DNA from 3 places in the Clostridium tanneri genome. Region 2 is predicted to be linked to each of the others. Evidence: riboswitches for the same ligand, from Rfam matches in the RefSeq annotation. Region 2 holds a riboswitch; each other region holds the start of a gene.
The links. Region 2 has a riboswitch for S-adenosylmethionine ahead of P8V03_RS13125 (O-acetylhomoserine aminocarboxypropyltransferase/cysteine synthase family protein). Riboswitches for the same ligand answer to the same signal wherever they lie in the genome.

Region 1: it holds a riboswitch for S-adenosylmethionine, as region 2 does, so the genes downstream of both, P8V03_RS12045 (nitrite/sulfite reductase) here and P8V03_RS13125 (O-acetylhomoserine aminocarboxypropyltransferase/cysteine synthase family protein) in region 2, are expected to answer to the same signal.
Region 3: it holds a riboswitch for S-adenosylmethionine, as region 2 does, so the genes downstream of both, P8V03_RS12630 (Na+/H+ antiporter NhaC family protein) here and P8V03_RS13125 (O-acetylhomoserine aminocarboxypropyltransferase/cysteine synthase family protein) in region 2, are expected to answer to the same signal.

What each region holds. Positions count from the first base shown of each region.
Region 1 is NZ_JARUJP010000013.1:69,942-77,075, reverse strand. Features, by position in the region: gene P8V03_RS12065 (amino acid ABC transporter permease) at 1-159, shown strand, start outside; gene P8V03_RS12060 (amino acid ABC transporter permease) at 140-820, shown strand; gene P8V03_RS12055 (amino acid ABC transporter ATP-binding protein) at 839-1,582, shown strand; gene P8V03_RS12050 (cysteine ABC transporter substrate-binding protein) at 1,609-2,481, shown strand; SAM riboswitch class I at 2,563-2,674, shown strand; gene P8V03_RS12045 (nitrite/sulfite reductase) at 2,930-4,600, shown strand; gene P8V03_RS12040 (ABC transporter ATP-binding protein) at 4,642-5,481, shown strand; gene P8V03_RS12035 (ABC transporter permease) at 5,393-6,160, shown strand; gene P8V03_RS12030 (adenylyl-sulfate reductase subunit alpha) at 6,277-7,134, shown strand, end outside.
Region 2 is NZ_JARUJP010000015.1:90,326-97,459, forward strand. Features, by position in the region: gene P8V03_RS13115 (homocysteine S-methyltransferase family protein) at 1-98, opposite strand, end outside; gene metF (methylenetetrahydrofolate reductase [NAD(P)H]) at 192-1,088, opposite strand; SAM riboswitch class I at 1,211-1,324, opposite strand; SAM riboswitch class I at 1,682-1,794, shown strand; gene P8V03_RS13125 (O-acetylhomoserine aminocarboxypropyltransferase/cysteine synthase family protein) at 1,954-3,231, shown strand; gene metX (homoserine O-acetyltransferase MetX) at 3,390-4,553, shown strand; gene P8V03_RS13135 (homoserine dehydrogenase) at 4,617-5,858, shown strand; gene P8V03_RS13140 (HD domain-containing phosphohydrolase) at 5,907-7,134, opposite strand, start outside.
Region 3 is NZ_JARUJP010000014.1:85,493-92,626, reverse strand. Features, by position in the region: gene P8V03_RS12650 (MFS transporter) at 1-380, opposite strand, end outside; gene P8V03_RS12645 (hypothetical protein) at 539-757, opposite strand; gene mscL (large-conductance mechanosensitive channel protein MscL) at 1,079-1,486, opposite strand; gene deoC (deoxyribose-phosphate aldolase) at 1,695-2,348, shown strand; SAM riboswitch class I at 2,560-2,668, shown strand; gene P8V03_RS12630 (Na+/H+ antiporter NhaC family protein) at 2,804-4,132, shown strand; gene P8V03_RS12625 (aminopeptidase) at 4,415-5,530, shown strand; gene P8V03_RS12620 (prolyl-tRNA synthetase associated domain-containing protein) at 5,644-6,135, shown strand; gene adhE (bifunctional acetaldehyde-CoA/alcohol dehydrogenase) at 6,188-7,134, opposite strand, start outside.

The sequences.
Region 1 (7,134 bases), on a different contig from region 2:
GATTTAATGAATGTAACAAAAGACTTAATAGGAATGTATTATCAAACCTTTGAATCTTTACTAATGCTAGTAGTTTCCTATTTGATTATAATTTTACCTTTATCACTCCTTCTTACTTGGATAGAAAGGAAGGTGCGTTATGCAGAATTTGGGCATTAAGGTGATTTTTGATGGAATGAATATTCAACGTTTATTATTTGATGGTTTATTGGTCACTATTGGAATTGCCTTTATATCAATTTTTATAGGATCTTTACTTGGTATAGTATTCGGCATTATTAGAACATCAAAATCAAAAGTTGTAGGTGTTATAAGTCGTATATATCTTGAATTATTTAGAATAATACCAGTTCTTGTTTGGCTGTTTATTGTGTACTTTGGAGCTACTACTGCATTGAACATACAGTTAAGTGGTGAAGCCGCCTCTATCATAGTATTTAGTCTTTGGGGGGCAGCAGAGATGGGGGACATTGTAAGAGGTGCCCTAGAATCTTTACCGAAACACCAGATCGAGTCAGGAAAGGCTATTGGACTTAACTTTTGGGGACTTTACAGGTATATTCTTATACCACAGGCTATAAGAAGAATGCTTCCAGGTGCCATAAATCTAGCTACAAGAATGGTTAAGACTACATCATTAGTAGTTTTGATAGGAGTTATAGATGTTGTAAAGATAGGCCAGCAGATTATAGAGCTTTCTCGCTTAGAAGTACCTGCAGCATCTTTCTGGGTTTACGGAGTTATATTCATACTATACTTTATAATTTGTTATCCTTTATCAAGGCTATCAAAGACATTAGAAGCTAAATGGAACAGTTAAGGAGGCAGTGTAATTTATATGAAAAATAATGAGGTATTACTTGAAATAAAGAATTTACATAAAGAATATGCACAAAAGGAGATATTAAGAGGTATTGATCTTAATATACATAAAGGCGAAGTTGTAGTTGTTTTAGGACCATCAGGTTGTGGCAAAAGCACTCTGCTTAGATGTCTTAACGGCCTTGAAAGTATTCAAGGAGGCAGTATTGAATTTTCCGGGAAAAGTCTTACGGATAAAAATGTTAATTGGCAAGAAGTTCGTCAAAAAATTGGAATGGTATTTCAAAGCTATGACCTTTTTCCTCATATGACTGTTATTCAAAACATACTTTTAGGGCCAATGAAAGTTCAGAAAAGGCCTATGGATGAGATAATGACACAAGCAGAAAAACTGTTAGAAAGAGTTGGTTTACTTGACCGTAAGAATTCTTATCCAAGGGAACTTTCTGGTGGGCAAAAGCAAAGAATAGCAATAGTAAGAGCCCTATGTATGAATCCTGAAATAATGCTCTTTGATGAAGTAACAGCATCTCTTGATCCAGAGATGGTAAGAGAAGTTTTAGAGGTTATGCTAGACCTTGCAAAACAAGGAATGACAATGATAATTGTAACTCATGAGATGAGTTTTGCACAGGCTGTTGCTGACAAAATAGTCTTTATTGATGGAGGCAAGATATGTGAAATATCTGAACCGCAAGAGTTTTTTACTAATCCAAAAACAGAGCGTGCTAAACAATTTTTAAATGTATTTCAATATTAAATTTTACAAAGGAAAGGAAGATTATAATGAAAAATGTAAAAAAAATCTTAACAACATTATTAGCGGCTACATTTATAGTAGGAGGTTTAGTAGGCTGTAGTGCTTCAAAGACAGCTTCAACGGAAAACAAAAAGGAAACAACAGGTAGTTCTATTGAGGAAATAAAGAAAAGAGGTACTATTAAAATTGGTGTATTTAGCGACAAGCCGCCTTTTGGTTATGTAGATTCAAATGGTAAAAGTCAGGGATTTGACGTTCATATTGCTAGAAGATTTGCAAAGGATCTTTTAGGAGACGAGTCAAAGGTTGAATTTGTACTAGTTGATGCAGCAAGCAGGGTTGCATACCTACAATCTAAAAAAGTAGATATAATTATGGCAAACTTTACTGTTACAGATGAGAGAAAGCAAAAGGTTGATTTTGCAAATCCTTATATGAAGGTTTCTCTTGGAGTAGTATCACCAGATAGCGCTAAAATTACATCTGTTGATCAATTAAAGGGGAAAAAGATAATTGTTGCAAAAGGAACAACTGCTGAAACTTATCTTACAAAAAATATGCCAGAGGTAGAATTAGTTAAATATGATCAATACTCAGAAATATTTGAAGCTTTAAAGGACAAACGTGGCGATGCTATAGCTAATGATAATACGGAAGTACTTGCATGGGCACAAAAGAACCCTGGATTTAGTGTTGGAGTACCAAAATTCGGAGGAGAAGATACAATAGCACCTGCTGTTGCTAAGGGAAACAAAGAACTTCTTGAGTGGATTAATAAGGAACTTGAAACTCTAGGTAAAGAGAATTTTGTACACAAAGCTTATGATGAAACATTAAAAAACACATATGGAGAAGCTAGTAAAGAGGACATTGTAATTGAAGGTGGAAAATTGCAATAGTTAATTTACAAATTTATTGACAAAGCCAATTATTAGGTATACAATAATTTAAAATTAATAGTTTTAATGTTATACCTAATACTCTTATCAAGAGTGGTGGAGGGACTGGCCCTATGAAACCCGACAACCGGCATTTAAATTTGAATGTATCGGTGTCAATTCCTGCAGGATATAGTATCCTGGCAGATAAGAAAAATGGTTATTTTAAGGTTAGATATATTCTGTCTTAAAATCAAAGGCTGTTTTTCTTGTTTTAAAGAAAAGCAGCCTTTAGTTTTTATGTTTATGTAAGTATCAACTTATATATTTAAACTAAATGTTTGTATAGGGGGGAGGATATGGTGTTATAACCTGTTTTACGTATATAACTGTAGTTATTAGACTTTATTAAAGTAAAACTTTAGTAATGCAAAACTATAAATTAACAAATTAAAGAAGGAGAAAGAGCATGATACAAATAACAGATAAAATTTTAAAAAGTATAGATGAATTTAAAGAAAGTGCTGAACTATGCGATAGAGATGAGTTAGATGTCTCTGAATACAGAAAACGAATTGTTGCAATGGGGGTTTACAAGCAAAGAGTTAAAGGTACCTATATGGTAAGGTTGAGAGCTACTGGAGGAGTTATAGAACTAAATCAGCTGAAGTCCATAAGTGAGGCATCTAAAAGATATGGATATAGAAGAATGCATTTTACAACTAGACAAGACATACAATTTCAAGCACTGCCGATAGACAGCATATATAGCATTATGAAGGAAGTGATAAAGGTTGGTATAACTACAAAGGGGGCCTGTGGGGATACAGTGAGAAATGTAGGATGTTCTCCACTGTCTGGGGTATCTATAGATGAGGTCTTTGATGTAACGCCTTATGTAAAGGGAGTTATAAACCACCTTATGAAAGATCCAACTGCCCTGCAGCTTCCAAGAAAGTACAAGATAGCTTTCTCAAATACTCCAGAAGACACTGGAAATGCTACAATGGCTGATTTAGGCTTTATAGCAAAGATAAATAATGGTGTAAAGGGTTTTGAAGTATATGGAGGAGGTGGCTTTGGGGGAAGACCTAGAATGTCATTAAAACTTGCAGACTTCATAGAAGATAAGGATGTTTTATACTATGCACAGGCTATGAAAGAAGTCTTTGAGAAAGAAGGAGATAGGACAAATAGGCATCAAGCTAGGATAAGATACATTGTGCATAGATTAGGGGAAGAAAACTTCCTTCAGTTATTTAACTCACAGCTTCAAAAGGTTAAAGAGGAGATAGATTTAGATTTTAAAATAGATGAAAAGGACATAAGAATTGACCAAGAGCCTATACAGACAGTTGAAGAAGTAAGAAGAACTATGGAAAGTAATCAGCAATATAAAAACATATTATTTGCACAGAAGCAGCTTGGGTACTATTCAGTATATATTCATCCACAGGGTGGCAATATAGCAGCAGAAGATTTAGACAGAATCCTTCAATTCTTAGATACTTTAGTATACAGAGTATCTATAAGACTAACAACAACACAAGGCTTTGTTATAAGAGACTTAAAAGAGAAGGATGCAATGGAGCTAATAAACTTGACTTTAAATATCTCATCAGGACACAACATAGATAACTCGGTTTCCTGTATAGGACATGCTACTTGTTCCTTAGGTCTTTGTCTTTCACAAAATCTCCTTGAGGCTATAAGAGACATATTTAGTGGGGTAGATGAAAGAATAAAAAGTGCACTTCCAAAGTTATTTATATCAGGATGTCCTAATTCCTGTGGTCAACATCAGCAGGGAATGATTGGACTTAGTGGGAGAGGAAAGCGTACTGAAGATGGACTTGTTCCAGCCTATGCAGTGTCCTTTGGAGGAAAGCTTGGAGCAGGCATTGCAAAGATAGGTGAAGTTTATGGAGACATTCCAGCTAAGAAGATACCAGCATTTCTTTTAGAATTAGCAGCACTAAAAGCAGATTTAAGCTTTGAGGATTTTGAAGAGTTTTTAGAGAATAAGTCACAGGAAATAAAAGAATTAATAGACAAGCACTCAAGTTTGGAGAGTTTTAATGAAAATCCTGATTTGTATTATGACTTTGGTGCAGATGAAAAGTTTGGTGTTAAAAAATAAGTGTTGCAAATAGTTGTATAAATGTTTAGGAGGGGGAAAGTTTGAGTCTAAGAATTGAGGCTGTAAGTAAGAAATATAAAAGAGCTAATAAGGAGTTTGAAATACTAAGAAATATAGATTTAACTGTAAATGATGGAGAATTTGTGTGTATTTTAGGACCATCAGGATGTGGAAAGTCAACACTTCTAAATATAATAGCTGGTTTTGAAAAAGTTACAGAAGGAAAAGTACTTCTTGATGGAAAAGAGGTAAACTCTCCAGGGCCAGATAGAGCAGTTGTATTTCAAGAACATGCACTTTTTCCTTGGCTAAAGGTTATAGATAACGTGGAATTTGGAATGAAGGTTGCAGGAATTCCTAAAAGTGAAAGAAGAGAAAGAGCATTAAAGTATTTAGAAATGATGCATCTTACAAAATTTAAAGATTCTTTTGTCCATGAACTTTCTGGAGGGATGAAGCAAAGAGTATCCATTGCTAGAGCACTTTGTTTAGATTCAAATATACTGCTTATGGATGAACCTTTTTCATCTCTTGATAGTCAAACTAGGGAACTACTTCAGCTAGAGGTTCAAAGAATTTGGTGGAACACAAAAAAAACAGTGGTATTTATAACTCATAGTATTGAGGAAGCTGTACTTTTAGCTGATAGAATTATTCTCATGCCAGCAAGCCTCGATTCAGAAAAGAAAGAGTTTAGAATACAACTGTCAAGACCACGACAAATAGCCAATATGGATGTAACTTATATGGTATCTAAAATCATGAAAGAGTTTAAAAAGGAGGTGGAGAAGGTTGCAAAATCAGAATATGATGAAGGGTGGAATTTGGAAAAAGATTCTATTCTATATGATGATAGTAGTAGTGTGGGAATTGGCCTATAGGTTTATTAACTTTCCTTCTCCACTAAAGGTTTTTCAAAATATTTCAAAGCTAATAGAAAGTGGCACTTTAGGCACAGCAGTTATGATAAGTTTGAGGAGACTTTTATCAGGATATATAATTTCTCTTTTTATAGGATTGCTTATAGGGTTATTCATGTTAAAACTTAAAGCTACAAGAGATAACTTTGCTAAGTTAATAGGGGCTCTTCAGACTATGCCTAATGTATGCTGGGTACCCTTTGCTGTTTTATGGTTTGGATTAAATGAAAAAGCAATTCTTTTTGTAATAATCATAGGTTCAGTTTTTGCTGTATCTATGTCTATAGAAAGTGGTATTAAAAATTTAAATCCTAATTATATTAGAGTAGCAGAAATGACGGGAGCTAAAGGCTATACCTTGTATAAGGAAGTTATTTTCCCAGCAGCTATTCCGGTTATTATATCAGGAATAAAACAAGGATGGGCTTTTGCTTGGAGGGGACTTATTGCTGGAGAAATGATAGCTTCTTCCATGAGCGGACTAGGAGAGATATTAACTCATGGAAAGAAATATAACGATATAAATGAAATTGTAGCCGTTATGGTAGTAATTATCGTAATTGGGCTTTTAATAGATAGAATTGTATTTGAAAATATTGAATCCTCTATAAGACGAAAATTTGGACTGGGAAAAGCTTAGGCATAAACAAATTTAAAGTTGTGCTTACCTGCCAGGATATATTGTGAATAGGTGAAACTTTAGTTTGTTTATCTATGAAAATGTTCTATAAATGATTATGTAAAAAGGAGTGGCCTATGAAAAAAGAAGTAAAAGTAAAACAGCTACAAACGGATATTTTAATTATCGGTGGAGGTACTGCAGGCTGCTACGCTGCCTTGACTATAGCAGAACATTCCAATGCTTCAGTACTAATTCTTGAAAAAGCCAATATTAAAAGAAGTGGCTGTCTAGCAGCTGGAGTCAATGCAATTAATGCTTATATTGTAAAGGGTAGAACACCGGAAGACTATGTAGATTATGCAAAGAAGGATGCAGATAATATTGTAAGAGAAGATCTGCTTCTTACAATGTGCCAGGGCTTAAATAGAGTGACTAAAAAACTTGAGGATTTAGGACTTGTTATTTTAAAAGATGAAAATGGAGAGTACTTAGCCAGAGGAAATCGAAACATAAAAATTAATGGAGAGAATATAAAGCCTATTTTAGCAAGTGCAGTGAAAAAGCTACCTAATGTAACGGTTATGAATCAGGTCAACGTCATTGATTATATTGTAAAAAACAATCAGATACTAGGAGCCTTTGCAGTCGGGGTGGAAGAGAAGACTCTTTATGAAATTAGGGCAAAAAAAGTAATATGTTCTACTGGTGGTGCAGCAGGATTGTATAAGCCTAATAACCCAGGTTTTTCAAGACACAAGATGTGGTATCCGCCTTTCAATACTGGAGCAGGCTATGCTATGGGAATTCGTGCTGGTGCGGAGATGACTACCTTTGAGATGAGATTTATTGCATTAAGGTGTAAAGATACTATAGCTCCTACTGGAACTATTGCACAGGGGGTAGGAGCTAAGCAGGTTAACTCAAAAGGAGAGGTTTATGAGACTAAATATGGTCTTACTACTTCTGAAAGAGTATATGGAACGGTAAGGGAA
Region 2 (7,134 bases):
TTAAGACTTTCCGGTAGTTCTCCTACCTTAAGCCCTTCTCTTTGAAGCATAGTTCCCATAGCTCCATCAAAAAACATAAATCTATCTTTTAATGACATCTTGCCCACTTCCTTTCCCATAATTGTGTCTAATAAACCTATATATTAATTTAGATTTGCTTTCTCCTAAATATCCTCTTGCAACGGTTCTATCTAGAAGGAGCTTACTGACTTATAATTTACAGACTTACGAATTTCCTCTACACTTTTTAGGATTTTCTTTACAATTTCTGATTTGTTCATAGTATAAAGATGTATCCCTTCTACTCCACTGGCAACTAAATCAGAGACCTGTTCCGACGCATAAACTGTACCTGCTTCTAACAAAGATTCTGGTGAATACTGATATTTGTCTAAAAGTTTTTTCAGTCTATCAGGAATAGAAGCACCAGAAATCCATGAAATGCGGTTTATTAAATCTCTATCTACAGCAGGCATAACCCCAGCAATAACAGGAGTATTAATATTATACTTATATAACTTCTCCTTAAAATCATAAAAACTATTATTATTAAAGAAAAGTTGGGTAATTAATACCTCTGCACCACAATCTACTTTATCCCTAAGACTTTTTATTTCCCTATCTATATCCATAGATCCCATATATCCCTCTGGATAGGCTGCTGCAGATATACAAAACCCCTTTCTCTGAGCTAATTCACAAATTAAGTCTTTGGAACTATTGTACTCTAAGTTCTCTGGTAATACAAAATCCTTGGGTATATCCCCTCTTAAGGCCAGTATATTGTCTATATTATTTTCCTGTAGTTTATCCAACGTATTTTTAACTTCTCTCTTGGTAGAAGTTATACAGGTTAAGTGAGCTACTGTCTCTATTCCAAATTTATTTTTCACTGCTGATGCTAGCTCTATACTCCTGTCTTTGCTGCTTCCTCCAGCACCATAGGTTACACTTATAAAATCCGGATTCAACTCTTTTAACTCTGCAATAGTGTTGTATATTCCATCTAAGGATACACTCTGTTTTGGTGGAAATAACTCAAAGGATATTGTTAACTTTTTATGTAGAAATAAATCTTTTATAAACACTTTAAAACCCCCTTATTTATCGTATTTAGGTAATGATTTTGCAGCTGTTATAAAATAAAAAAGCTGCCTTTCCATAAGAAAAGCAGCTCTAAAAATCTTAAATTAACATTATGAGACTACTATTCTTATCTGTCAGAATAACTAATATTCTGCAGGAATTGACACCGATACATTCACTTTTGAATGCCGGTTGTCGGGTTTCATAGGGCCAGTCCCTCCACCACTCTTGATAAGAAAATTTTATTATATACATTTTATGCTAATATTAATACTTTTCATTATATTTGTCAACAAAAACTTTAGAGCTTCTCTAACCATTGAAACTGCTCATATTTCAGAATAAAACCTTGATATATAAGGTTTCTAAGGATCTATAATTACATAGATTAAAAACAATTCACATAAAGTTGTTGTATAATTATCATATAATAATTATTCCTCCCTTCTTTTGCAGAAAAAAGTTTTTTAACGGAAAATTAAGGAATATCAACACTTTATGAAATTCACATCAGTTTAATATTCAAACTTTTGTTTTTTATATATTGACAGTGCATTCTAATATCTGGTATGATAGTTTCAATCGAATACGGAACTTCTTATCAAGAGAGGCTGAGGGACTGGCCCTATGACGCCCGGCAACCTGAATATATTAACAGTATATTCAACGGTGCTAATTCCAGCAGGTAGTAAACCTGAGAGATGAGAAGCATGAGGATTTAAACTTCTTGTGTCTCATCAACACGAGAAGTTTTTTGTTTTACGTAAAATTTTTAAGCAGAGGTAAAAATAATTTGCTTAGTTAAACTCTAAATATAGAAGTTCCGTGTGAGTACAAAATTATGAATTATTTGAGGAGGAATTTATTATGACAAGAAAATTAAGATTTGATACTATTCAAGCACACGGAGGACACACACCAGATGCAAGCAGTAAATCAAGAGCAGTTCCAATTTATCAAACATCTTCTTATGTTTTTGACAGCGCAGAACATGCTGCTAACTTATTTGGTCTTGCAGAGTCAGGAAACATTTATACAAGATTAACAAATCCAACTACTGCTGTCTTAGAAGAAAGAGTTGCTCAACTAGAAGGCGGCGTTGGTGCTGTGGCCACTGCTTCAGGAATGGCTGCAATTACTTACGCTATAACAAATATCGCAGGTGCTGGTGATGAAATAGTCGCTGCTGCTACCCTCTACGGTGGAACTTACACACTATTTACTCATACCTTTAAAAACTTTGGAATTAAGGTCAATCTTGTAAATCCAGATGATCCAGCAAACTTTGAAGCTGCTATAACTGAAAAAACTAAGGCAGTGTATATAGAAACTATAGGTAATCCAGGAATAAACCTTGTAGATATTCAAGCTGTTGCAGATATTGCACATAGCCATGGTGTTCCTCTAGTAGTAGATAATACCTTTGCATCACCTTATCTTTGCAGACCAATCGAATTTGGCGCAGATATTATAGTTCATTCTCTTACAAAGTTCATTGGCGGACACGGCACATCTATAGGTGGTATAGTTATAGATTCAGGAAAATTCAACTGGGATAATGGAAAATTTCCTGGTCTAGTAGAGCCTGACGAAAGTTATCACGGACTAAAATTTGTAGAAGCCGTTGGTGCTGCTGCTTATATTACTAAGTTAAGAGTATCTCTTTTAAGAGATTTAGGAGCTTGTATATCACCATTCAACTCTTTCTTACTTATATTAGGAGTTGAAACTCTATCCCTTAGAGTACAAAAGCACGTAGAGAACACTAGAAAAATCGTGGAATTCTTAAGTAATCATCCTAAAGTTCAGTGGGTTAACTATCCAGAATTAGAGGGTAACAAATATTATGATTTATCTAAAAAGTATCTTCCTCTAGGAGCCGGTTCTATATTCACTTTTGGGGTAAATGGCGGAGTTGAAGCTGGTAAAAAGATAATAGAGAACGTGAAAATATTCTCACACCTTGCTAATGTTGGAGATGCTAAATCCTTAATAATTCACCCAGCTTCTACAACTCACTCTCAACTTAGTGAAGAGCAGTTAACTGAAGCAGGAGTTAGCCCTGAACTTATAAGAATTTCTATAGGAATTGAAGATGTGACTGACCTGATTGCAGATCTTTCAGACGCATTAGAGCAAGTATAAGGCCTTAACTTTATAAAATTAATGCTTTATAACATTATAACTTTGAATTAATATAGCCCACTAGACAATTGGTAGTATCCCATGTTTCCTCCTAATAGCATAGTATCTTTAATATATTTACTACCAATTGTCTTTTTATAAATTTGGAGGTGTATCTATTGAATGAATTTAATTATAGAAAGGAAGGTTTTAAGGAGTATCTTACCTTTTCTAAAAAGAAAGACTTTCTCCTTGAGAGCGAAAAAAATTTTGGTCCAATAACTCTATGCTTTGAAACTTATGGAAAGCTGAATGAGGATAAGAGTAACTGTATACTTATAACTCATGCTCTAACTGGTGATTCTCATCCAGCTAGGCATGCTCCAGAAGATACTGAAGGTTGGTGGGAAGATTTTGTAGGTGCTGATAAGATATTCGATACTAACAAGTATTTTATAATCTGCTCTAATATTCTAGGAGGCTGCAGCGGTTCCACAGGCCCCTCATCTATAAATCCTGAAACAGGCAAAGCTTATGGAATAACCTTCCCTATTGTTACAATAAAAGATATGGTTAATGCCCAAAAGAAAATACTAGATTACTTTAATATAAACCATCTTTTAGCTGTAGTAGGCGGTTCTATGGGTGGACTACAAGCACTTCAGTGGGCAGTATCTTATCCTGATTTTATAGACGGAGTTATAGACTTAGCTTCACCTCTTAACCTAAGTACAGAGTCTATAGGAATAAATCACATTATGAGAAGAGCCATAATAACTGATCCTAACTGGAATAAAGGAGACTACTACCAGGCAGCAGTTCCTTTCAATGGCTTATCTATAGCAAGAATGATTGCTATGCTCACCTATCAAACTAAGGATTTAATGAATAAAAAATTTGGAAGAAAAACTAGAAGTAATATAATAGATTTCTATCAAGGGTTTGATGCAGAATTTGAAATAGACAGTTACCTAAACTACCAAGGAAGTAAGCTTGTAAATAGATTTGATGCTAACACCTATCTTTATATAACAAGAGCAATGGATTTATTTGATTTAAAAAGAGAATACGGTTCCTATGAAGCAGCCCTTCGTAGAATAAAATCCAAGTTTCTACTAGCTTCAATCTCCTCTGATACTCTCTTCCACATAGGTGAACTTAGAAAAAGCAGAGATATACTAAGCTTAAGCGGTGTAAATTTAGAGTACCATGAAGTCCAGTCAAACTGCGGACATGATTCTTTCTTACTGGAACCAGGAAAATACGAAGAATTTTTAAAGGAGTTTTTAGATAGTATCAAAAGTAATTGGAATAACGCGGACTATAATGCTGGGAGCCTATAAGACTTCTTTGTTTTTCGGCAAAATAAAAGTTTTATCAATAATACTAATTAGGAGGTAGAGTTTATGGCATCAATAGCAGTCCTAGGTTACGGCACAGTTGGTACAGGTATAACTGAGCTTATAACGAAGAATAGGGAAAGATTCAAAAAAATTACCGGTGAGGAATTAAAAATATCTAGCATTCTTGTTAGAGATATAGAAAAACATAGAGAAAAAGTTTATTCTAACTTACTTACAAATAATATAGAGGATATTTTCAGAAAATCTGTGGATATAGTAGTAGAAGTTATGGGTGGAATTGATCCCGCTTATGAATATATAAAAAGAGCATTAAAACTAAAAAAGCATGTGGTAACAGCTAATAAAGATCTTATTGCTGAACATGGCAAAGAACTTTTAGACTTAGCTGACAAAAATGGAGTAACACTTAACTTTGAAGCAAGTGTAGGTGGCGGTATTCCTATTTTAAAACCTTTAATGGAATGTCTTATCGGAAACGAAATTAAAAACATTAAAGCAATCCTAAACGGTACTACAAACTTTATACTTACGAAAATGGATAAGGAAGACCTCAGTTATGAAGATGCCCTTAAGGAAGCTCAGCAACTAGGCTTTGCAGAGGCCAATCCTGAATCAGATGTTTTAGGCTACGATGCGGCTAGAAAGCTTTCTATTCTCTCAACTATAGCTTATAATGAAAAGCTAAACTGGAGGGACATAGTCACAGAGGGCATAACTCAAATAGATAAAGAAGACTTTAAATATGCTAGAGCACATGGATATAACATAAAACTTCTAGCTATCAGCAGCAGAGAAGAAGATAAAATTTATGCTGCTGTAAAACCTGTTATGGTAAAAAATAATTCTCAACTAGGCAAGGTAGAAAATGAACTAAATGCTATTGTATTAGAAGGCGATGCCGTTGGAAAAGTATTATTTACAGGAAAAGGCGCCGGAATGCTTCCTACTGCCAGTTCCGTATTTGGAGATATCACCGATATCATTCAAAACAAAAATAAAAAAGTACTTAGATTTAACGAAAAGGAAGCCTCTGTACAAAAGTACTGGAATAATAGTTCCAGCTGGTTTGTAAGAATAAAAACCAAAGCTAGAATAGAGGTTATGTGCAGCATTGCCGGAGACTTTGAAAACTGCCATATATTTTCTAAATACGCAACTAATCCCGGTGAAGTTGTTGCTCTAGTTAAATGTAAAAGTGAAGATTTCCTAAGCTCTAAAATAAACAAACTACTGGAGCTACCTTATGTACATGAAATAAAAAGATTCTCTATTATAGAAAATTAAGAAAACCCCACCTGCATTGCCAAGGTGGGGTTTTTATCATTCAGTAAACTAAATCACCTCTGAATTTTCGCAAGACTCTTTTTCCATAAAAGCCTTTATGCATATCTCCACTAAGTTAGGATCAAACTGTGTTCCAGAACATCTCCTTAATTCTTTTATTGCCTCCTCAGCAGACACAGCTTTTTTATAAGGTCTTTCATGAGTCATAACATCAAAGGCATCTACTATAGTCATTATTCTGGAAAGAAGCGGAATATCATCTCCCTTTAACTCTTTAGGATATCCAGTTCCATCATATCTTTCATGGTGGGTAAGTATTTTATAGGCAATATGCCTTAAATCAGGGTTAGAAGAAGCTATCCTGTATCCTATTTCTGAGTGAGTCTTCATAACAGCCCATTCCTCTTCAGTTAACTTGCCTTTCTTATTTAAGATTTTATCATCTATTGCAATCTTACCTATATCATGAAGCTTAGCTAACAAATATAGCTCATCCGCTTTGCTTGTACTTAAGTTTAGGAGTTCACATATCTTTACACAATAGTTATATATACGTTCAGCATGTTCTTCTGTTTCATAACTTTTTTCCGATAGGGTCTTGCTTAGTGAAGAAATAATGCTGTTTCTTGAACTCTTGTCCTCTAACAACTTGTTCCTATACATTTTTTCTTCCGCTTTCTTAATTATATCAGCTATATCCTGTTCTCTTTTCTCTTTAGTAGCATGTCCTAGAGCTATGTTTATATAAATCGAGCCTACTTTTCTCTTTAGACATTCGTTCTTTATCTTTAAACACATTGCCTCTGCTTCCATTTTATTTGTGTTTTCTGATATTATTATAAATTCATCTCCACCATAACGGGACACAATTGCGTTAGAGCCGCAAACCTCTTTTAATACCTCCGCAGACTGTTTCAATAACATATCTCCTTCTTCATGTCCAAAGGTATCATTAGTTATTTTTAATCCATTTAAATCCCCCATTATAATTGAAAGAGGCAGCCTTCCATTGCTGTTTATCTTTTCAATCATAAATTCATAATATCCTCTATTAAAAATCCCTGTAAGCTTATCATAGTAGGTTAGGTAATTTAGCTGCTGTTCATACCTCTTTTTATCATCAATATCCGTTATTATACCTGCCATTCTTTTAGGCTTGTCGTCTTTAGTATACTCTACAACTCTGCACTGATTTAATATCCACTTATAGTCACCCTTCTTAGTAAGAATCCTTAATTCCATAATGTTTATACCTAAAGTTCTCCACATACTATTT
Region 3 (7,134 bases), on a different contig from region 2:
GCTATAGCTGCTCTTACTGTTGGCGCATAGGTGCCTCCTCCAATTCCATTAACAATAGAAAAAATAAGTAGGAGAAAAAATGTGTTACTTATGCCGTAACCAAAAAGTGCAGAGGACTGAAATAACGCTCCTATAACCATTGTTGTCCTATTACCAACTCTATCAGATAAAAAACCACCAAGTACACTACCTAACTGTGATGCTAATGAACCCACTCCAATTACTAATCCAATTTGTGCTGCAGTAAGCCTTTTTTCTGAGCTAAGTAAAACAGGAAATATTGGAGTGATTATATAAATTCCTATATGTAATATAAGTATAGATAACAGCAAAATTAAAATATCACGATTTAGAGACATTTTTGGGATTCCGTACTTCATTATTTCACCTCATCTATTAAAAGTTAATAATATTATGTGTTTAATCCCATTAATTTATTTTTATCTTTCATAATTCATAAAAGGAGGCATTCAGCAGGAAGAAAAAATATACCCTATATAAAAGACGGGTTTTGTCTTCTATACAGGGTGTATTTTTTCTACTTGCTTTTCTTATTTTTTGAGAAGTAAATAGCGGCGATAATTATAGCTAAAATAAATAAAGGAGCTCCAAAGACCAATTTAAGTGCAAAGGAAAGAACAGCAACGGCTATAACAATAGGCAGTATAGCTGCCAGCAGCGGAAGGGCTAGTACACTCACAAAGAAGCCAACTATAAAAAATATGGCAAGGGATATTAGGATTATTAAAGTGAACATTAATTTTACCTCCAAATTTCTATAATAATTTTATGTGATAAGAAGCTATTAAATTCATACTCTATATTTAAAAGTTAGATATAAATTTAAACTAAATATCTTTGGTATGAGTTAAATTATACTATATAATAGGTATATGTTAAACCTTTAATATTGTGCAAAAAAATATTATTTCCTTCAATTTAAAGAAATAATATAAAATAGCTTGCTTTTTCATTAAAAATCTACCATTGAAGCGGTAATACTATAAAGTATATCCTTAACTTGAGCTAAAAACTTTAGATAAACAATAAAAAAGTGAACAATAAGGTCATAAATTCATTACTTTAGGTTATCTCTAAGTAAATCTCTTATTTCTGCAAGGAGTCTTTCTTCCTCAGAACTTTGAAGTTTTTCCTCCTTCTTTTCCTCTTTTTTCTTGAATCTGTATATAGCTTTTACAAAAATAAAAATAGAAAAAGAAATTATTAAAAAGTCTACAACAGATTGAATAAACTGACCATATTTAATTGCTGCTTCAGATGCTCCACCTTTGGCAGGGCGAATTACAAACTTTAAGTTGGTAAAGTTTATTCCACCTAATAAAAGTCCTATAACAGGCATAAGAATATCATTTACTAGGGAGGTGACAATTTTGCCAAAGGCACCACCTATAACAACTCCAACTGCTAGGTCAATTACATTTCCTTTTACTGCAAATTTCTTAAATTCTTCAAACATAAGTTCCAACTCCATTAATATTATTTTAAATTTACTTAAATAGAGTTTGAAGATTTGAAAATAATATACTTGAATTTAAGAGTATTTAGTGTTAAAAGGTGAAAATAGTCAAAACTATGGTATTATGAATAGGAAGGTTGCGTAAGATAGAAGTATAGGTTTAGATTTGATTATAACTTTAAAAATTAGATATAATTTTGAAAGGAGATAAATATAGATGGAAATACAAAAATACATAGACCATACAATATTAAAACCAGAGGCTACTGAGGAGGAAGTAACAAAGCTGTGCAAAGAGGCAAAAGAGTATAAATTTGCATCTGTTTGTGTAAACCCATACTATACAGCTTTAGTTAAGGAAAATCTAAAAGGAACAGGTGTAAAAACTTGTGTTGTTATTGGCTTTCCTTTAGGAGCTAATACTAAAGAAGTTAAGGCTTTTGAAACTGAAAATGCTATTGGCAATGGTGCTGAAGAAGTTGACATGGTAATAAATATAGGTGCCTTAAAGGATAAGAAATACTCTGTTGTTGAAGAGGATATTAAAGCAGTTGTAGATAAAGCAAAGGGAAAGGCCTTAGTTAAGGTTATAATTGAGACCTGCCTTTTAAGTAGAGAAGAGATTATAAAGGCTTGTGAGTTATCGGTAAAGGCTGGGGCTGACTTTGTAAAAACTTCAACAGGCTTTAGCAGCGATGGTGCAAAAGTAGAGAATGTAGCTCTAATGAGAAAAACTGTAGGAAGTGGAGTAGGGGTTAAGGCCTCTGGTGGAATAAGGGATTTCAAGACAGCGATGGCTATGGTAGAAGCTGGTGCTAATAGAATAGGTGCCAGTGCCGGAATAAAAATAGTAGAAGAATCTACAAAGTAATAAGATTGTTTGAACTAAAGAATATAGTTAAAATAAGACTATATTCTTTTTTATTCGGGAGATTTCCTTTTAGGATAATATGAATATAGTCTGTCTTTATAATTCTTATTTATTGTGAGAAATATGAAATATTCTAGTAGATTTAATTCACATAATGATTGACTTTATTTAATTAAATTGATATAATACAAAAGTAAAATTAAATATTTGCTTCTTATCAAGAGCGGTGGAGGGACTGGCCCTATGATACCCGGCAACCCAAAAGCATATTGTGCTTTTAATGGTGCTAAATCCAGCAGGTTTTACCTGGAAGATGAGGAGAGAGGTATAGACTTCTTGATTTATCTCCAAGAAGTTTTTTTTATTGTCCAAAATTAAGTGAAAGCTTATAATAACTTGCCGATGATTGATAGTTGTGAATGTTTGGAATTAATACAAAAGAGGAGGAACTCATAATGATTGAAGGTAAAAAAGGAAATCCGTGGGCGTTATTGCCTTTCTTTGTTTTCGTAGCAGTGTACATAATTTCAGGAATTGTAACTAATGATTTTTATGCCCTTCCAGTTACTGTGCCATTTTTGTTAGCGGCACTGGTAGCCCTAGCTATGAATAAAAGGGAAAGTTTTAATGCTAAACTTGAGAGATTTTGCCTAGGGGCAGCAGATACTAATATTATATTAATGTGTATAATATTTATATTAGCTGGTGCCTTTGCTCAGGTAGCAAAGGATATGGGAGCAGTTGATTCAACAGTTAACCTTGGACTTAGTCTATTGCCAGGTAACATATTGATTGCAGGAGTATTTGTCATCGCATGTTTTATTTCTACTTCTATAGGAACTTCAATGGGAACAATTGCCGCAATAGCTCCAATGGCAGTAGGAATAGCTGCCAAGACCGGTGTTCCAGTAGAGCTTGCTTTAGCAGCAGTGGTAGGGGGATCTATGTTTGGGGATAACCTTTCAATGATTTCAGATACAACTATAGCTGCTACTAAGACTCAAGGCTGTGAACTTAAGGATAAGTTTCGAGTTAACTTTAAGATAGTTCTTCCAGCAGCTATTTTAACTACAATAATACTTGCTGTTATAACAAGTGGAAATGAAATTTCCTTAACTGGGGCCTATAGTTACTCATTAGTTAAAGTGCTGCCATATATTTTCGTTTTAGCAGGTGCTCTATTAGGCGGAAATGTAATCCTAATATTGATATTTGGTACAGTATTTTCTGGTGTTGTTGGAATTGCAACAGGTGCTTTTAATATAGTAGGTTTCGCTCAGTCAGTGGGCAAAGGCATTACAGGTATGTCTGACCTTGTTATTATGTCCCTTTTAATAAGCGGAATAGTAGAATTAGTTAAATACAATGGTGGTATTGACTTTATCATTGATTTTATTATAAAAAGAATTAAGAGTAAAAAAGGTGCTGAAATTGGCATATCTGTTCTTATAAGCATAGTAGATGCATGCACAGCAAATAATACTATAGCAATTGTTATGGTGGGACCTTTAGCAAAGGATATTGCCGATAGGTTTGGCGTGGACCCTAGAAAAACTGCTAGTTTATTAGATACTTTTTCATGCTTTGTACAAGGAATTATACCTTATGGAGCTCAAATACTAGTTGCTGCAGGTGTAGCAAAAATATCACCAATTTTGGTAATGAAATATTTATATTATCCATATCTTATGGGAATATGTGCCATTATTGCTATTTTAACTGGGTTACCAAAGTTAACACCGATAAAAGAAAAAATAAATTTGGATAATGAGCAAGTTGCTTAGCTGAAAAGGGGAGGTTCCCCTTTTTACTTTTTGGATAAATATCATAGAATTTGATAAAATAAATAATATGTACTATAATAGCTATTGCAGTTAATTATTTCTAAAATTATCTATAATAAAACCATAGATTTTTATCCAATGACTACCCGCTCTAATACTCCCTCTTATCTAAGATTACGTTCCGAGCGGCTACGTCCCTGGATTCGTTCAGCTAAGAATCAGATGGAGTTGAAACTCCATCTGATTCAAGTTTCCACTTCATAAATCAAAGGAGGAATTTATATGAAAGATCCTAGAATAATAACTTTAGCAAAAAATTTAATTAACTATTCTTGCAATATTCAAAGGGGTGAAAAGGTTTTAATTGAAACTATAGGTACTCCAAATCCTTTAACCCTTGAGCTTATAAAACAAACCTATCTTGCCGGTGGAATTCCTTTTGTAACAAACAAACTTCCGGAGGTGGATAGAGAATTATACATGAACTGCACTGAAGAGCAGTTAGAGATGATGGCTGAATATGAAGCAGCGAGAATGGCTGACATGGATGCCTATATAGGATTAAGAGTGCCAAGTAATTTAACAGAAACTTCTGATGTACCAGGTGAAAATATGTCTCTAATGATGAAAAAGTTTTGGCAGCCAGTACATGGGGACATAAGAGTTCCAAAGACAAAATGGGTAGTGTTAAGATATCCAACAGCAGCAATGGCCCAGGCAGCAGGTACTAGTACAGAGGACTTCGAAGATTTTTATTTTAATGTTTGTAATTTAGACTATGGAAAAATGTCAGAAGCTATGAATCCACTAGTAGAACTAATGAACAGAACAGATAGAGTTCACATAAAAGGAGAGGGAACAGACTTACGCTTTTCTATTAAGGGACTTAATGCTATAAAATGTGACGGAAAGTTAAATATCCCAGATGGAGAGGTTTATAGTGCTCCAGTTAAGGATTCTGTGAATGGATACATTACATATAACACACCAGCAGTTTATAATGGATTTACCTATGAAAACATAAGGTTGGAATTTAAGGATGGAAAGATAATTAAGGCCACTGCAAATGATACTGAAAGGATAAACAAGGTATTTGACACAGATGAAGGGGCTAGATATGTGGGCGAATTTGCAATAGGAGTTAACCCTTATATATTAAAGCCTATGAAAGATACTTTATTTGATGAGAAAATTGCAGGCTCAATTCACTTTACGCCAGGAGCGTCCTATGATGATTGCTTTAATGGAAACAAATCTTCAGTGCATTGGGATTTAGTGTATATTCAAAGACCAGAGTATGGTGGTGGAGAAATTTATTTTGATAATGTTTTAATAAGAAAAGATGGAATTTTTGTAGTGGAGGAATTAAAAGGATTAAATCCTGAAAACTTGAAATAAGTAAATGGTGGGGAATACTCCACCATTTTTTAATATTGTGAAAAGTTTTACAAAAACAGATTTATATAGTAAAATTAACTTTATAAAAAGCAAACGAAGGAGAGATAAAAATGATTTTAGAAAATGAACAAAAGGTATACGATGTCCTAAAAGAACTAGGTATTTCTTATACAAGGTATGAACACAAGCCTGTTTATACTATAGAGGAACTTGATGAAGTAGACATAGATTTTCAGGGAACCCACTGCAAAAATCTTTTTGTTCGTAACAAAAAAGGAGATATTCACTATTTAATTGTAGTAGAAGAATCAAAAAAAGTAGATTTAAAAAAACTTGCTGAGAAAATAGGAAGTACTACTTTAAGCTTTGCTTCTGAAGAAAGACTACTTAAAAACTTAGGGCTTAAGCCTGGCTCTGTTAGTCCCTTTGGAGTGATTAACAATGAAGATAAGAAGGTAAAAGTTATCATAGACAAAGATTTATCAAAGTTAGAATATATAGGTGCTCATCCTAATGTAAATACAGCCACAGTTGTATTATCTTTTTCTGATTTAGAAAAGTTTCTTAAGTGGTGTAAAAACGATGTCAAATACATAGAGCTTTAGAAATAAATTAGAAGCTGAGGGGTTACCTCAGCTTCTATAATAACCATTAGTCTTATTCTTCTTCCTCATCTGTTGCCGCAGCTTCTAAAATTGCTTCTGCTTTATCAAAGGCATTAATATACATTTGCTTAATTTCGCTGATTAATGGGTATCTTGGGTTAGCTCCTGTACATTGGTCATCGAAAGCCTGCTCTGCCATCTTATCAAGATTAGCATAAAAAGCTTCTGTCTTAACTCCTGCCTCATGTATTGATTTTGGCATGTTTACCTTAGCTTTTAGCTCATCAATAGCTTCGATTAATAATTCTACTTTTTCCTCATCAGAATTTCCACCTAAGCAAAGGGTATCCGCTATCTTAGCGTATCTAGCTTTAGCGTTTGGATATTTATACTGAGGGAAAGTACATTGCTTTGTTGGAGCATCTACTGAATTAAATCTTATAGTTTCGTTGATCAATAGTGCATTAGCTACTCCATGAGGTACGTGGTGAGTTGAGCCGAGCTTATGAGCCATTGAGTGACATACACCTAAGAAAGCATTAGCAAATGCCATACCAGCTATACAGGAGGCATGAGCCATTTTTTCTCTTGCTACTATATTAGTCTGACCTTCATTATAAGCATGTGGAAGGTATTCAAATATTATTTTTACAGCTTCTAATGCTAGTCCATTAGTGAAATCTGTTGCTAAAGCGGATACATAAGCTTCAACAGCATGAGTTAAAGCATCTATACCAGAAGCAGCAGTTAAACCTCTTGGCATACCCATCATTAATTCAGCATCAACGATAGCCATATCTGGAGTTAACTCATAATCTGCTAATGGATATTTAACTCCTGTTTTTTCATCAGTTATAACTGCGAAAGGAGTAACCTCTGAACCAGTACCAGCGGATGTTGCTACTGATATCATCATAGCCTTTTCGCCCATCTTAGGGAAGGTGTAAACTCTTTTTCTAATATCCATAAATCTCATTGCTAAGTCTTCAAATCTTACTT